DNA from 2 places in the Pseudomonas sp. FA-1 genome. Region 1 is predicted to be linked to the other one. Evidence: predicted binding sites of a transcription regulator. Region 1 holds the regulator's gene; the other holds the start of a gene.
The links. The regulator sigma-54, encoded in region 1, starts transcription at its own class of promoters, with help from an activator protein. The targets are predictions, from matches to a motif close to ANTGGCATNNANNTTGCTNT.

Region 1 (8,064 bases):
CGCGCCGGTGAGAGCGACCCGCAGGAAATCATCGCCTCGGTGAAAAAGGGCATCTATTGCGCGAACCTTGGCGGTGGTCAGGTGGATATCACCAGCGGCAAGTTCGTGTTCTCCACCAGCGAGGCGTATTTGATCGAAGACGGCAAGATCACTGCGCCGGTCAAGGGCGCCACCCTGATCGGCAATGGTCCGGAGGCGATGAGCCGGGTGTCGATGGTCGGTAACGACCTGGCCCTGGACAGCGGGGTCGGGACCTGTGGCAAGGATGGGCAATCGGTGCCGGTGGGCGTTGGCCAGCCGACCTTGAAGCTCGATGCGATCACTGTGGGTGGTACCGGCGCGTGATGCCAGCGGGGGCCGATATGGGAGCGGGCGCGCCTTGCGAATACCGGCGAAACCGGTGCCAGCCGGCACTGTATTACCGGCTTGGCGGTGCAGGCCCGCTCCTGCGGGCCCCCTCGGCAGGGCTCAGCGCAACCCGCGCTGCAGTTCGTCGAGGTCGCGGATGTACTTGAAGACCTTGCGCGCGGCGGCGGGTGGCTTGTTCCGTGCCTTCTCGTGCTGGGCATGGCGGATCAGCGAACGCAGGTGCTGGCGATCGGTGTCGGGGTACTCGTTGACGAAACGTTCGAGGTCGTCGTCGTTGCCATCGATCAGGCGATCGCGCCAACGCTCCAGGTTATGGAAGCGCTCGTTGTACTGGCGGGTAGAGCTGTCCATCTGCTCGAGCACGGCGTGGATCGCGTCGATGTCCTGTACACGCATCAGCTTGCCGACGAACGACATATGGCGTTTGCGGGCGCCATGAGCCGTGTGCTTGGAGGCCTCGGCCAGCGCCTTGCGCAGCTCGTCGGTCAAGGGCAGGCGCGCCAGGGTTTCGGCCTTGAGCGTGGTGAGGCGCTCGCCGAGTTCGACCAGCGCATGCAGCTCGCGCTTGATCTGGGTTTTGCTTTTTTCGCCGTCGAAGGCGTCGTCGTAAGAATCAACCATGGTGGCAGTCCGCTGGAAATCGCCGCCATGATAACCAGTCGGGGGCCGCTTGTCCGGCCCGGTCGTACAATGACCCAAGCCGAACGCAGAATTTTGAGTGGAGAAAACCATGAGTGCAGTCCAGAGCGTAGGCCCCAAGGACCTGCCAGCCTTGCAGGAGCAGGTCGAGGCGATCATCGCAGAAGCGCGCCGCCAAGGTGCCAGCGCCTGCGAGGTCGCGGTGTCGCTGGAGCAGGGCCTGTCCACCACGGTGCGCCAGCGTGAGGTCGAGACGGTCGAGTTCAACCGCGACCAAGGCTTCGGCATCACCCTCTACGTCGGCCAGCGCAAGGGCTCGGCCAGCACCTCGGCCAGCGGCCCGGAGGCGATTCGCGAGACCGTCGCGGCCGCGCTGGCCATCGCCCAGCATACCTCCGAGGATGAATGTGCAGGCCTGGCCGACGCGGCATTGATGGCCCGCGAGATCCCGGACCTCGATCTTTATCATGACTGGGCCCTGGAGCCGGAAAAGGCCGTCGAGATGGCATTGGCCTGCGAGGCAGCGGCTTTCGATGCCGACCCGCGCATCCTCAATGCCGACGGCACGACCCTGAACACTCACCAAGGCTGCCGGGTCTATGGCAACAGCCATGGTTTCATCGGCAGCTATGCCTCCACGCGTCATAGCTTGAGTTGCGTGATGATCGCCGAAGGCGAAGGGCAGATGCAGCGCGACTACTGGTACGACGTCAATCGTCAGGGCAACCTGCTGGCCGACCCGCGCAGCATCGGCCAGCGGGCCGCACAGCGCGCAGCCAGCCGCCTGGGCGCGCGCCCGGTGCCTACCTGCGAAGTGCCCGTGCTGTTCTCTGCCGAATTGGCCGGTGGCCTGTTCGGCAGCTTCCTGTCGGCGATCTCCGGCGGCAACCTGTACCGCAAGTCATCGTTCCTCGATGGTGCCATCGGCCAGCGTCTGTTCCCCACCTGGCTGACCCTCGACGAGCGCCCACACCTGCCGCGCGCCTTGGGCAGTGCCGCTTTCGATGGCGATGGCCTGGCCACCTATGCCAAGCCGTTCGTCGACAAGGGCGAGCTGGTTTCCTATTTGCTGGGTACTTATTCGGGGCGCAAGCTGGGCCTGCCGAGCACTGCCAATGCTGGCGGTGTGCACAACCTGTTCGTCACCCACGGGGTGGAAGACCAGGCAGCCTTGATCCGTCGCATGGGGCGCGGTTTGCTGGTAACTGAATTGATGGGGCATGGCCTGAACATGGTGACCGGCGACTATTCCCGCGGCGCGGCGGGCTTCTGGGTAGAGAACGGTGAGATCCAGTTCCCGGTCCAGGAAGTCACCATTGCCGGCAACCTGAAGGACATGTTCCAGCAGATCGTGGCCATCGGCAGCGATATCGAAACCCGCAGCAACATCCACAGTGGCTCAGTGCTGATCGAACGGATGACTGTCGCGGGGAGTTGATACCTGCCGCATTGCTAAAAAAAAACCGGGGCCGCTTCGCGGCCCCGGTTGTTTGGCTGGCTAGGGCTACTCGCCTTCGTCGAAGTAGTTGTTGATCAATTCGACCAGGGCATCCATGGCCTCGGTGTCCTGCTCGCCCTCGGTCATCAGGTGTACCTGGGTACCTTTGCCTGCGGCGAGCATCATCACCGCCATGATGCTCTTGCCATCGACCAGCTTGTCCGGCGCACGCCCGACCCTGACCTGGCAGGGGAAGCGGCCGGCCACGCCGACGAACTTGGCCGCCGCCCGGGCATGCAGGCCAAGCTTGTTGATGATGGTGATTTCGCGGGCGGGCATCGTGGGGCGGATATCCTTGGGCTAGAGGTCGCGGTGGCGAACCTGGACGTTTTTCAGGGATTGTTGCAGCAACTGGCCCAAGCGCTCGGTCAGGTACACGGAACGATGGTGCCCACCGGTGCAGCCGATGGCGATGGTGACATACGCACGGTTGCTGGCGGCGAAGCGGGGCAGCCATTTGAGCAGGTAGCTGGAGATATCCTGGAACATCTCCTCGACATCCGGTTGGGTGGCCAGGTAGTCGATCACCGGCTGGTCCAGCCCGGAATGCTCGCGCAACTCCGGCTTCCAGTACGGGTTGGGCAGGCAGCGTACGTCGAACACCAGATCGGCGTCCACGGGCATGCCGCGCTTGAAACCGAAGGACTCGACCAGGAACGCGGTGCCGGGCTCGGGCTGGTTGAGCAGGCGCAGCTTGATCGAGTCCCTCAGCTGATAGAGGTTCAGGTTGGTGGTGTCGATCTTCAGGTCGGCCAGGTCGGAGATCGGGCCGAGCAGCTCGCTTTCGACCCGGATCGCCTCTGCCAGGGAGCGATTGGCGTTGGTCAGCGGGTGGCGCCGGCGGGTCTCGGAGAAGCGCTTGAGCAGCGTCTCCTCGTCGGCGTCCAGGTACAGCACATCACATTGGATATGCCGGCTTCGGGCCTCTTCGAGCAGGTCGGGAAAGCGGGTCAGGTGGCTGGGCAGGTTGCGCGCGTCGATGGAGACGGCCACCTTCGGTTGCAACAGCTCGGTATTGATCAGTGCGTTTTCGGCCAGTTGCGGCAACAACCCGGCGGGCAGGTTGTCGATGCAGTAATAGCCGTTGTCTTCCAGGACATCGAGGGCGGTACTTTTGCCGGAGCCGGACCGGCCGCTGACGATGATCAGGCGCATGTTAGTGCTCGTTCTGTGCGTCCAGGACTACCTGGTACAGGGCCTCGCTGCTGTCGGCGGCACGCAGGCGATCGCGGACCTCCTTGCGATCGAGCATGCTGGCGATCTGGCGCAGCAGTTCAAGGTGGGCATCGGTGGCAGCCTCGGGCACCAACAGGACGAACAGCAGGTCCACGGGCGCGCCATCGATGGCGTCGTAGTCGATGGGAGCATCCAGGTGCAGCAGGGCGCTGACGGGCGCCGTGCAGCCTTCGAGCCGGCAGTGAGGGATGGCGATGCCATTGCCGAAGCCGGTGGAGCCCAGTTTCTCGCGGGCAACCAGCTTTTCGAAGACGTCTTGCATCTCCAGTTCGGGAATTTGCTCGGCGATCAGGTTGGCGACCTTTTCCAGGGCGCGCTTCTTACTGCCGCCCGGCACGTTCACGAGGGAACGGCCGGGGGTCAGGATGGTTTCAAGTCGGATCATGGATGAGAGGGATCAGCGGGCGGCTGCACCTTGCAGCAGGCTTTGCTGTTTTTCCTTGTGTTTTTTCAGTTGGCGGTCGAGCTTGTCAGCCAGGGCATCGATCGCTGCATACATGTCTTGGTGTTCGGCGTTGGCAACCACTTCTCCGCCGGGAATCTGGAGCGTGGCCTCGACCTTCTGCTGCAGTTTCTCGACTTTCATGATCACCGTTACGTTGGTGATCTTGTCGAAATGTCCTTCCACCCGGGCGAGCTTCTCGAGTACGTACTCACGCAGTGGTTGGGTGACTTCTACATGCTGTCCACTGATGTTGACTTGCATACAGCTTCTCCTTTGTTGCCCGTGCATAAAGGGCAGGTATTGCACCTGCCACTGAAACGCTATGGCACAGCCAGGGGCTACATCAGTCGCTTGCGCTCGCTCGACGGTGCGATGCCGAGGGACTCGCGGTACTTGGCGACGGTGCGACGGGCTACCTGGATGCCTTGTGCCTCCAGTAAACCAGCGATCTTGCTGTCACTCAATGGCTTTTTCTGATTTTCCGCCGCAACCAGTTTCTTGATGATCGCGCGGATCGCCGTAGACGAGCATTCACCGCCTTCGGCGGTACTCACATGGCTCGAGAAAAAGTATTTCAATTCATAGATACCACGCGGGGTATGCATGTATTTCTGCGTGGTGACCCGGGAAATGGTCGATTCGTGCATGCCCACCGCCTCGGCGATGTCGTGCAGTACCAATGGCTTCATCGCTTCGTCGCCCTGGTCGAGGAAGCCGCGTTGGTGCTCGACGATCTGGGTGGCGACCTTCATCAGCGTCTCGTTGCGGCTCTGCAGACTCTTGATGAACCAGCGTGCCTCCTGCAACTGGTTGCGCATGAAGGTATTGTCGGCGCTGGTGTCGGCGCGGCGGACGAAACCTGCGTACTGCGGGTTGACTCGCAGGCGCGGGATCGCTTCCTGGTTGAGCTCCACCAGCCAGCGGTCGTTGTCCTTGCGCACGATGACGTCGGGTACCACGTATTCCGGCTCGCTGGACTCGATCTGCGAGCCCGGGCGTGGGTTGAGGCTCTGTACCAGCTCGATGACCTGGCGCAGTTCATCTTCCTTGAGCTTCATGCGGCGCATCAGCTGGCTGTAGTCGCGGCTGCCGAGCAGGTCGATGAAGTCGGTGACCAGGCGCTGGGCTTCGGCCATCCATGGGGTGTCGGCCGGCAGCTGGCGCAGTTGCAGCAGCAGGCATTCGCCGAGGTTGCGTGCGCCGATGCCGGCAGGCTCGAACTGCTGGATGCGGTGCAGTACGGCTTCCACTTCATCCAGCTCGATATCCAGCTCCGGGTCGAAGCCTGCGCAGATTTCCTCGAGGCTGTCCTCCAGGTAGCCCTGGCCGTTGATGCTGTCGATCAGGGTCACGGCGATGAGCCGGTCGGTGTCGGACATCGGTGCCAGGTTCAACTGCCACAGCAGGTGGCTTTGCAGGCTCTCGCCGGTGGAGGTGCGGGTGGTGAAGTCCCACTCGTCGTCATCGCTGGCCGGCAGGCTGCTGGCGCTGGTCTGGTAGATGTCCTCCCAGGCCGTGTCGACGGGCAGTTCGTTGGGGATGCGTTCGTTCCATTCGCCTTCTTCCAGGGTTTCGGCGTTGGCCGTGCTTTCCTGGAAGCTGTTGTCCTGGGCTTCGGCGACCGGCTTGCTCTCGGCGTTGTCGGCCATGGGGTCGCTGTTGTCGAAGTCGTCGCCGTCTTCCTGACGTTCGAGCATCGGATTGGATTCCAGCGCTTCCTGAATTTCCTGTTGAAGGTCCAGGGTGGAGAGCTGGAGCAGACGGATGGCCTGTTGCAACTGCGGTGTCATCGTCAGTTGCTGGCCCATTTTTAGGACGAGCGATGGTTTCATGGCTGGGGCTTAATACCTTGTTCGCCGGCGCGCATGCGCCATCCACTACACGAAGGGCGCCGGGGCGCCAATTTTAAGCAAGTTATATGCCTGAAATTGTAGCGTTTGCCTAGAGCACTGCAACCTTTGCGGCAGTGCTCCAGGCAGACTCCGGGCTCAGAGTCGGAACTCGTGGCCCAGGTAGACCTCCTTGACCAAGTCATTGGCCAGGATGGTCTCGGCATCGCCTTCGGCGATCAGTTGTCCATCGTTGACGATGTAGGCGGTCTCGCAGATATCGAGCGTCTCGCGGACGTTGTGGTCGGTGATCAGCACACCGATGCCCTTGGCCTTGAGATGATGGATGATTTGCTTGATATCGCCCACGGAAATCGGGTCGACGCCGGCGAAGGGTTCGTCCAGCAGGATGAACTTCGGCGCGGTGGCCAATGCTCGTGCGATCTCGACGCGGCGGCGTTCGCCACCGGAGAGGCTCATGCCGAGATTGTCACGGATGTGGCTGATGTGGAACTCCTGCAGCAGGCTTTCCAGCTCCTTGCGGCGGCCGTCGCGGTCGAGGTCCTTGCGGGTCTCGAGGATGGCCATGATGTTGTCGGCCACCGACAGTTTGCGGAAGATCGACGCTTCCTGGGGCAGGTAGCCGATGCCGGCGCGGGCGCGGCCGTGCATGGGCTGGTGGCTGACGTCCAGGTTGTCGATCAGCACGCGGCCCTGGTCGGCGCGGACCAGGCCGACGATCATGTAGAAGCAGGTGGTCTTGCCGGCGCCGTTGGGGCCGAGCAGGCCAACGATCTGGCCGCTGTCGATCGACAGGCTGACGTCGCGGACGACCTGGCGGCCCTTGTAGCTCTTGGCCAGGTGCTGGGCTTTGAGGGTTGCCATTTACTCGGCCTTCTTCTTCGGCTGAATCACCATGTCGATGCGCTGACGGGGTGAAGTCACATTGCCACCACGACCGGCGGTAGCCACCTGGGTCTTGGTGTTGTAGACGATCTTCTCGCCTTCGGTGGTGTTGCCTTCGTTCTCGACCTTGGCGCGGTCGGTGAGGATCACCAGGTCCTTCTGCGCCTGGTACTGGATGGTCACGGCCCAGCCTTTCATCTTGTCGGGCTTGGCGGCGCTCTGCTGCTGCTCGAAGTACGCCAGGTTGCCCACCGAGGTGACCACGTCGATATCGCCGGAGGCGGCGCGCGTGATGGTCACGGTGTTGCCTTTGATCATCATCGAGCCCTGGGTGATGATCACGTCGCCGGTATAGGTGGCTACGCCTTGCTTGTCGTCCAGGTGAGCGTTGTCGGCCTGGATGCGGATAGGCTGGTCACGATCGTTGGGCAGGGCCAAGGCGCTCGCGCTTCCCAGTGCCGCGCTCAGGCTGAGCAAAAAGGGGAGGGTTTTAACGAGCCTCATACTGTCCTCTTACGTTGGACAGCAGGTCCATCCTGCCGTCTTTCAAATACGCTTTCATTCCTTTGCCCGTAGTGGTCCCACCGGCGCCGTCGATTCTAACGGCTTGCTCGGTCTGCGCATATTGCTTCTGCGGGAACACGGTCATGCGGGACGTGGTGACGATCATTTCGCGCTGCTTTTCATCGGTACGGGCCACGCGGACCTTCTCGATGAGCTCGACCTCGGTGCCGTCCGGGTTGACCTCGGCGCGCTCGCTCTGCACGTGCCACGGGTACTGGGTACCGCGGTACAGGTGCAGGTCGGGCTTGGTCAGCAGGGAGACTTCGCTGGCCTTGAGGTGCTCGACCTTGTCGGCAGTCATCTCGTACTGCATCTTGCCGTCTGGCATGAACTGCACGCTGTGGGCGTTGATCGCGTAGTAGTCGATGGCGCTTTCGTCGACCTGGGCCACGGGCTTGTCGAGGAAGCTCTCGGGGCTGATGTTCCAGTAGCCGACCGCCACCAGCAGTGCGGCGATCGCACCGAGCAGCACGATATTTCGGGCTTTCTTGCTGAACATGTGCGGCCTTAGAGGTAGTTGGTGTTGGCAGCGTCCAGGTTGCCCTGGGCCTGCATGATCAATTCACAGAATTCGCGGG
Region 2 (8,064 bases), on a different contig from region 1:
ATCACCAGCACCTGGGCGGTCACGCTTTTCAGGGCTTCGGTGAAGTCGGTCTGGGAGAAGGCGACAATGCCATCGTAATGCGCCTTGGCGCTGCCCATCATGCCCTGGCGCCACCAGTTCAGGATCACGCCCTGGGACGGTTTCGCGCCCGGACGGTTGTAGCCGTAGAACGGGCCTGACGGAATGTCATGGTAGAACTGCGCCCGGTTGGCCTGAACCTGAGCCTGGAAGTCATCGAACACCGACTTGGGCAGCCCGCCGGGGTTGCTGGCAGTCTTCACCATCAAGGGTGGAACGGCTGCGATGATGACCGCCTTGGCCACCGGGTCCTCGGCATGCCGGGCCAGGTAGTGGATGACTTCTCCGCCTCCCGTGGAGTGCCCCACATGCACCGCGCCCTGCACGCCCAGGTGCTGGACCACGGCCGCCACGTCATCGGCGTAATGGTCCATGTCGTGCCCGTCCCAGACCTGGCTGGAGCGCCCGTGGCCGCGCCGGTCATGGGCGACGACCCGGTAGCCGTGGGCGAGGAAGAACAGCATCTGGGCGTCCCAGTCATCGGCACTCAGTGGCCAGCCGTGATGGAAATGGATTACCTGGGCATCGCGCGGACCCCAGTCCTTGTAGAAGATCTCTACACCGTCTTGCGTTGTGACGTATCCCATTTCGCGTCTCCTGTGATGAGGTGTGCAGGCTGCCGCCACGCCGGTCAAGAGGCTTGGCCGCCGAGTGACTGTAGGATTAAAGTGCACTTCAAGGTCAACCCACTTTCAAGGTGCCTCATGAGAATAGGAGAGCTTGCCAAAATTACCGGTCTTGCACCTTCTCGCATCCGCTTCTACGAAGCCAGTGGCCTGATTCAGTCGGTCGCACGCAAGGCCAATGGTTACCGTGATTACGCGGCAGACGCCGTCTGGGTGCTGGAAATGATCACCTGCGCCCAGGCGGCGGGGTTCTCGTTGGAGGAAATTCGCCATCTGCTGCCTGACGATAGCAACGGTTGGCCGCACGACGAACTGCTCGCCGGTCTCAAGCGCAAGGTCGAGGAGATCGGGGTACTGCAACAGCGCCTGGCCCGTAACAAAGAACAGCTGTTGCTGGTGATCGACGGCATAGAAAGCAAGCCTGACGGCATGGCCTGCGCAGACAACTCGCAACGGGTGCTGGGCCGGTTGCGTCAGGACATCGCTGCGGGCAAGACAGCCGACACCAGCGCCGACTCACAGGGGCTTGGGCTGGGTTCGAAAAGCACCTGTTGACCTTGAAGTTGACTTTAAGGATAAGGTCCGCAGCACCATTCCTTCGAGGTGCTTGCCATGAACCTGTTCGCCCCCCTGACGCTCCCCAACGGCTCCACCCTCGCCAACCGCATCGCCAAGGCGGCCATGGAAGAAAACATGGCCGATGCAGCCCATGCTCCATCCCCCCAGTTGATCCGCCTGTACCAGGCTTGGGCTGAGGGCGGGGCGGGTTTGCTGATTTCCGGCAATGTGATGGTGGACAACCACGCCATGACCGGCCCGGGTGGCGTGGTTCTGGAAGATGACCAGCACATCGAAGCATTCCGACAATGGGCCCAAGCCGGGCAGTCCCGGGGCGCTCAGTTCTGGTTGCAGATCAACCACCCGGGCCGGCAGATGCAGGCCAACCTCGGGCAACCGACCTGGGCGCCTTCGGCCGTACCGTTGACGTTGGGCTCGATGTCCAGGCTTTTCAATACGCCCCAGGCCATGACCCCGCAGGTCATCGAAGCTGTCATCGGCCGTTTCGCCAACACGGCGCGGCTGGCGGAACTGGCAGGGTTCAATGGCGTACAGATCCATGCCGCCCACGGCTACCTGCTCAGCCAGTTTCTCTCGCCCCTGACCAACCGGCGCAACGACCAGTGGGGCGGGACCCTGGAAAACCGTGCCCGGCTGCTGCTGGATATCGTCAAGGCCGTGCGTGCCGTGGTATCCCCCGGCTTTGCCGTAGCGGTCAAGCTCAACTCGGCCGACTTCCAGCGTGGCGGATTCACCGGCGACGACGCCCGGCAGGTGGTGCGCATGCTCAATGGGCTCGCGGTGGACCTGGTGGAGTTGTCCGGCGGCAGCTACGAAGCGCCTGCCATGCAGGGGCAAGCCCGGGACGGTCGTACGCTGGCCCGCGAGGCGTATTTCCTGGAGTTCGCCCGCGACATTCGTGCGGTGGCGACCCTGCCGGTGATGGTGACCGGTGGCATTCGGCGGCGGCCGGTGGCCGAGCAGGTGATCGCCAGCGGGGTGGACATGGTGGGCATCGGCACGGCACTGGCGATCGACCCCGCATTGCCCCGTGACTGGCTGGCAGGCAAGCCCAGCGCGCCCGAGCTTGCGCCGATTACCTGGAAGAACAAGGCACTGGCTTCCCTCGCCAACATGGCGGTCGTCAAGTTCCAGCTGAGCCGGCTGAGCCGGGGCAAGGCAAGCCATCCCCGGGTTTGGCCCTGGTGGGCGTTGCTGGTGCAGCAGTGGGGCAACGCCCTGCGCACCCGCCAATACCGGCGGCGGATGGCTGGCCATTGAACAAGGCAGATAGGTAAGGCATCTGTAACTGGGAATGGCACACACCGTGGCATGACCAAATGGCCACGGTTCCCCCAGGCAACCAACCCCGTTATCCTCTTGCACTTCAAAGCAGGCACTCCAGGACGGTGACCATGACCAGGCACTGGCTGGTGCCGAGCATGGCGCTGCTTTTCTGCCCCATGCTGTTGGCCCAGCAGATCCAGCGCGAACTGGGCGACTTCGACTTCAAGCTGGGCACGACCGCTTCACGCACCATGGCCCAGGGGCTGATTTCCCCCAGTGCCATTGGCGCCTTCCACGGTGGCCTGGACCTCAGCCACCCCAGCGGCTGGTATTTCGGCCAGTACGCCCCCAGCGTGGGCCTGACCCCCAACTCGACCTTGCGCCTGGACAGCTACCTAGGCTACAAGCGGCGCTTCGACGACAGCCTGGGCCTGGAGGCCGGGTTGATCCACTACAGCCAGCCGAACCTCGCCGACAGCGACAGCTATGCGCTGTACGGCGGCATTTCGGTATTCGGCAGCCGTTTCGGCGGCGCCCTGCGCGACAACCCCGGCAACCATACCGGCACGTTGTTCGCCGATTTCGGCCGGTTGCCGCTGTTCGATGTCGACGTCTCCGTCAAGCTTGCCCATCACCGCCTCGGCACGCCTTTCACCATTGGCGACGGCAGCCATGTCGACACGTTCAACGATTGGTCCTTGGAACTCTCGCGCCCCTGGCTGGGCATTGACCTCAACCTGATCTACAGCAGCTCCGACCTGCGCGGCGGCGGCTGCGACGCCTATGCGGGCATCAACAGCTATTGCGAAGGTAGGGTGACACTCAAGGCGCAGCGCAGCTTCTTCTGAGGTAGCCGCGGTCGGTTGCGGTCCTGCTCACAGTTTGATGTGAAAAGGATGGCACTTTTCCCAGGATGGCCTACACCTGTTAGCAAGGAAGACGGTCAATGATCGACAGGAGTCGACATGCGCCATTTCTCGTCTCTTCATGTCCTTTCCCTTCTGGTCGCCCCCGTTCTCGTCACGGGGGGCGGCCGCGTTCGTCCCGGCGGCACCGCCAAGGAGGCCTACGACCCAGCCCAGCCGTGAAGCCGGCCTTGGCCTACGCCAGGGCCCACCAACAATAATGATGGAAGCCCCGCATTGGTGGGCAAGGGCCCGAGCGATGCCCGGCTTGTGCGATCAAGGAGATCCGTGATGAACCCGTTCCAAGGAAAGCCTGCAGCCTTGGCCATGACGGCCGCCCTGTTCAGCCTCGCGGCCCAGGCCGGTACCTACCCGGACTATGGCTATGCACCGCCCGAGAGCTACAAGGGCCCCACCTTCACCCTCAGCCAGAGCTACCCCAGCACGCCACCCCAGGGCACCTTGCCAGCATTCTTCAAGCTGCTGCCGGGCAAACCGGACAACAACTTCGAGACCTGGCGCGCCTACATGGACGCGGCGAAGGCCTATTGCCTGGAAGGCAACGTCGAGGCCGACTGGTACGTGCAGAACAACAAGGTGCGCAACTGGTATCACATGCCCTGGCAGCACTACGGGCCGCTGGGGCGCGAAGGAATTCACGGCCTGACCAAGGAAGCGCAGATCCAGGCCAGGCAACTGGCAGCGGGGCAGACCGCGACCGGGCAGACCTACGCGGTGGGTATCTACAACGACATCGGCGCCTACACCCTCGGCCAGGTCTGGAAGGACCCGCAGAACCCCGACCCGAGCTTCACCTCCAAGCCCAACAGCTTCGCCAACGGCACCGTGGTGTGCAAGGCGCTGTTCGCTGATATCGACCGCAGCACGGTGCCGTTCCTGGCCAACCCGGTGCTGTGGCAGGGCTATATCACCGAGACGTTCCAGTCCGCCAACCGCCAGGTGAAGGAGGTGGCGCTCATCCAGATGGACATCGCCGTGCGCGATACCCGCATGAGCGACACCGGCTGGCTGTTCGGTACATTCCAGTACAACGGCGCCAAGACCGGCAAGGCCGGTTGGGACAACCTGGTGCCGGTGGGCATCATGTGGGGCAACGACCCGCAGGTCACCAGCAATGACCACACCAACCCGGAGCCGACCGTCACCAAGATCAACCCCGCGCTGCAGCAGACCGCGATCAACGCCGACACCCAGGAGTTGCCGCCGACCCACCTGGGCTGGAACGGCCGGCTCAACGGGCCGGTGGACAACCCCAACAGCTCCTGCCTGAGCTGCCACATGACCGCCGAGGCGCCCCAGGTGGCGATCATGAATCCACTGTTCCAGGCGAACCCGCCAGCGGTGGGGTCGGATGAGTGGATGAAATGGTTCCAGAACATCCCGGCGGGGGTACCGTTCACGGCAGGCACCCAGAGCACCGACTACAGCCTGCAGATGTCGGGCGGCCTGGTGAACTTCTACCAATGGAAATGTGACATGAGCGGCATCTACGCCGACGGCGCCAACGCCTGTGCCAAGGTCGCGAGCATGAAGCTGAAGATGGCCAAGCCCGGCCATGCCGAGCCGCAGCCGATGCAGCGGGTGATCCGCGACCCGAGCCTGGAACAGTTGCTGGAATGACCCAGGCATGCCTCCGGGCACGGGTTGCCCGGAGGCATGAAAGGTTAGCCGTTTCGCCGCAAAACCCGGATAATGGCAGCCATTTTGTTCTGCTTTTTATCACGGTATTCCCGCATGGAAATCAAGGTCAACTTTCTCGACAACCTTCGTCTTGAAGCCAAGTTCGATGACTTCACGGTCGTGGCCGACCAGCCCATCCGCTACAAGGGTGATGGTTCGGCCCCTGGCCCGTTCGACTACTTCCTGGCGTCGTCGGCCTTGTGTGCGGCGTACTTCGTGAAGGTGTACTGCAACACGCGCAACATCCCCACCGATAACATCCGCCTGTCGCAGAACAATATCGTCGACCCGGAGAACCGCTACAACCAGATCTTCAAGATCCAGGTCGAGCTGCCGGCCGACATCAGCGAGAAAGACCGTCAGGGCATCCTGCGCTCCATCGACCGTTGCACGGTCAAGAAAGTGGTGCAGACCGGGCCGCAGTTTATCATCGAGGAAGTCGAGAACCTGGACGCCGACGCCCAGGCGCTGCTGATGGTGAACCCTGGCGACGACACCCGCACCTTCATCCCGGGCAAGGACCTGCCGCTGGAGCAGACCATCGCCAACATGTCGCAGATCCTTGCCGACCTGGGGATGAAGATCGAGATCGCCTCCTGGCGCAACATCGTGCCCAATGTGTGGTCGCTGCACATCCGTGACGCGCAGTCGCCGCTGTGCTTCACCAACGGCAAGGGCGCCACCAAGGAAAGCGCCCTGGCGTCGGCCTTGGGTGAATTCATCGAGCGCCTGAATTGCAACTTCTTCTACAACGACCAGTTCTGGGGCGAGGAAATCGCCAACGCCGATTTCGTCCACTACCCGGACGAGCGCTGGTTCAAGCCGGGCCGCAAGGATGCGTTGCCGGCAGAGATCCTCGACCCGTACTGCCGGGAAATCTACGATCCGGAGGGCGAGCTGCGTGGTTCTCACCTGTATGACACCAACTCGGGCAATGTCGAGCGCGGTATCTGCTCGCTGCCGTACGTGCGCCAGTCCGATGGCGAGGTGGTGTACTTCCCGTCCAACCTGGTCGAGAACCTGTTCCTGAGCAACGGCATGAGCGCCGGCAATACCTTGGCCGAGGCGCAGGTGCAGTGCCTGTCGGAGATCTTCGAGCGGGCGGTCAAGCGTGAGATCCTCGAGGGCGAGCTGGCCCTGCCGGATGTGCCGCAGGAGGTCCTGGCCAAGTACCCCGGCATCCTGGCCGGTATCCAGGGCCTGGAAGAGCAGGGCTTCCCGGTGCTGGTCAAGGATGCCTCGCTGGGCGGCGAATTCCCGGTGATGTGCGTCACCTTGATGAACCCGCGCACCGGTGGCGTGTTCGCCTCGTTCGGTGCCCACCCAAGCTTCGAGGTGGCGCTCGAGCGCAGCCTGACCGAGCTGCTGCAGGGGCGTAGTTTCGAAGGCCTGAACGACCTGCCGCAGCCTACCTTCGAAAGCCATGCGTTGACCGAACCGAACAACTTCGTCGAACACTTCATCGATTCCAGCGGCGTGGTGTCGTGGCGCTTCTTCAGTGCCAAGGCCGACTTCGAGTTCGTCGAGTGGGACTTCTCCGGCCAAGGCGAGGACTCCAACGCCGAAGAAGCCGCGACCCTGTTCGGCATTCTCGAGTCGATGGGCAAGGAGGTGTACATGGCGGTATACGAACACCTCGGGGCAACCGCCTGTCGCATCCTGGTACCGGGCTATTCGGAGATCTACCCGGTGGAAGACCTGATCTGGGACAACACCAACAAGGCCCTGGCGTTCCGTGCCGACATCCTCAACCTGCACCGCCTCGACGACGCGGCCCTGCAGGCGCTGGTCGAGCGGCTGGAGGACAGCGAGCTGGACGACTACACCGACATCAAGACTTTGATCGGCATTGAGTTCGATGACAATACCGCCTGGGGGCAGCTGACCATCCTCGAGCTCAAGCTGCTGATCTACCTGGCCTTGCAGGAGTTCGAAGCGGCCAAGGAGCTGGTCGAGGCGTTCTTGCAGTTCAACGACAACACCGTCGAGCGCGGGCTGTTCTACCAGGCCTTGAACGTGGTGCTGGAAGTGACGCTGGACGATGAGCTGGAGCTGGCCGATTACGAGGTCAACTTCCGCCGGATGTTCGGCGATGCGCGGATGGATGCGGTGCTGGGTTCGGTGCAGGGCAGTGTGCGCTTCCATGGGCTGACGCCGACCAGCCTGAAGCTCGAAGGGCTCGATCGGCATCTGCGTCTGGTCGAAAGCTACAAGAAGCTGCACCGCGCCCGGGCCAGTGCGGTGGCGCACGCTCGCTGACGCAATAGCCCAGGCGCCGCCCTGATCGTGCTGGCCACGGTCATCACTGCATGGCGCAAGGCTTCGGTGCACTGAGGCGCTTGCAGTCCAATCGCCGGCTTGCCGGCGATTGGGCACAGGAAAGCGTCTGGCTCAGCCTGCCGGCAGGATCACCCGGAAGCAGGTGCCGTGGGCATGGCTGGACTCCACCTCGATACGCCCACCGTGGCCCTCGACGATCTCCGAGACGATGAACAGGCCCAAGCCCAGCCCGCTGGGCTTTTTCTGTTTGTCCGTGTACTGGGTGTAACGCGCCTTGGGGCTGAACAGTGAGGGCAGGGCGCTGGCGGGAATCGGTTCGCCGAAGTTGTGCACCTCGAGGATCACCCGGTCGACGTCGCCGCCAAGCAGGACCCTGATCGGCCTGCGCGCTTCGCCATGACGGACCGCATTACCGATCAGGTTCGAGAACACCTGGGACATCCGCGCGCCGTCGAATGCGCCGATGATGGTCCGCTCATCGACCTGCACGATGTCGAGCCCGGGATTGCCAGCCTTGATTTCCTCGATGACCGCCTTGCAGACCCGGTTCAGTTCCGTGTGCGCGCGAACGATCGGGATGCCGGTACTCAGGTTGCAGTGCGCAAGGTCCAGCAGGTCCTTGACCATCT

Region 2: AC1MHZ_RS14760 (TorF family putative porin) is a predicted target of sigma-54. The motif match lies at 2,577-2,596, and genes of this name have one in related genera.

The regions. Positions count from the first base shown of each region.
Region 1 is NZ_JBWXTH010000002.1:346,402-354,465, reverse strand. Features, by position in the region: gene tldD (metalloprotease TldD) at 1-345, shown strand, start outside; gene yjgA (ribosome biogenesis factor YjgA) at 469-990, opposite strand; gene pmbA (metalloprotease PmbA) at 1,100-2,446, shown strand; gene AC1MHZ_RS05640 (HPr family phosphocarrier protein) at 2,513-2,785, opposite strand; gene rapZ (RNase adapter RapZ) at 2,807-3,661, opposite strand; gene ptsN (PTS IIA-like nitrogen regulatory protein PtsN) at 3,663-4,127, opposite strand; gene hpf (ribosome hibernation-promoting factor, HPF/YfiA family) at 4,140-4,448, opposite strand; gene AC1MHZ_RS05620 (RNA polymerase factor sigma-54) at 4,526-6,019, opposite strand; gene lptB (LPS export ABC transporter ATP-binding protein) at 6,176-6,901, opposite strand; gene lptA (lipopolysaccharide transport periplasmic protein LptA) at 6,902-7,426, opposite strand; gene lptC (LPS export ABC transporter periplasmic protein LptC) at 7,413-7,985, opposite strand; gene AC1MHZ_RS05600 (KdsC family phosphatase) at 7,994-8,064, opposite strand, start outside.
Region 2 is NZ_JBWXTH010000007.1:177,572-185,635, forward strand. Features, by position in the region: gene AC1MHZ_RS14745 (alpha/beta fold hydrolase) at 1-665, opposite strand, end outside; gene AC1MHZ_RS14750 (MerR family transcriptional regulator) at 783-1,259, shown strand; gene AC1MHZ_RS14755 (NADH:flavin oxidoreductase/NADH oxidase family protein) at 1,317-2,543, shown strand; gene AC1MHZ_RS14760 (TorF family putative porin) at 2,678-3,397, shown strand; gene AC1MHZ_RS14765 (hypothetical protein) at 3,746-5,095, shown strand; gene AC1MHZ_RS14770 (OsmC domain/YcaO domain-containing protein) at 5,210-7,414, shown strand; gene AC1MHZ_RS14775 (sensor histidine kinase) at 7,547-8,064, opposite strand, start outside.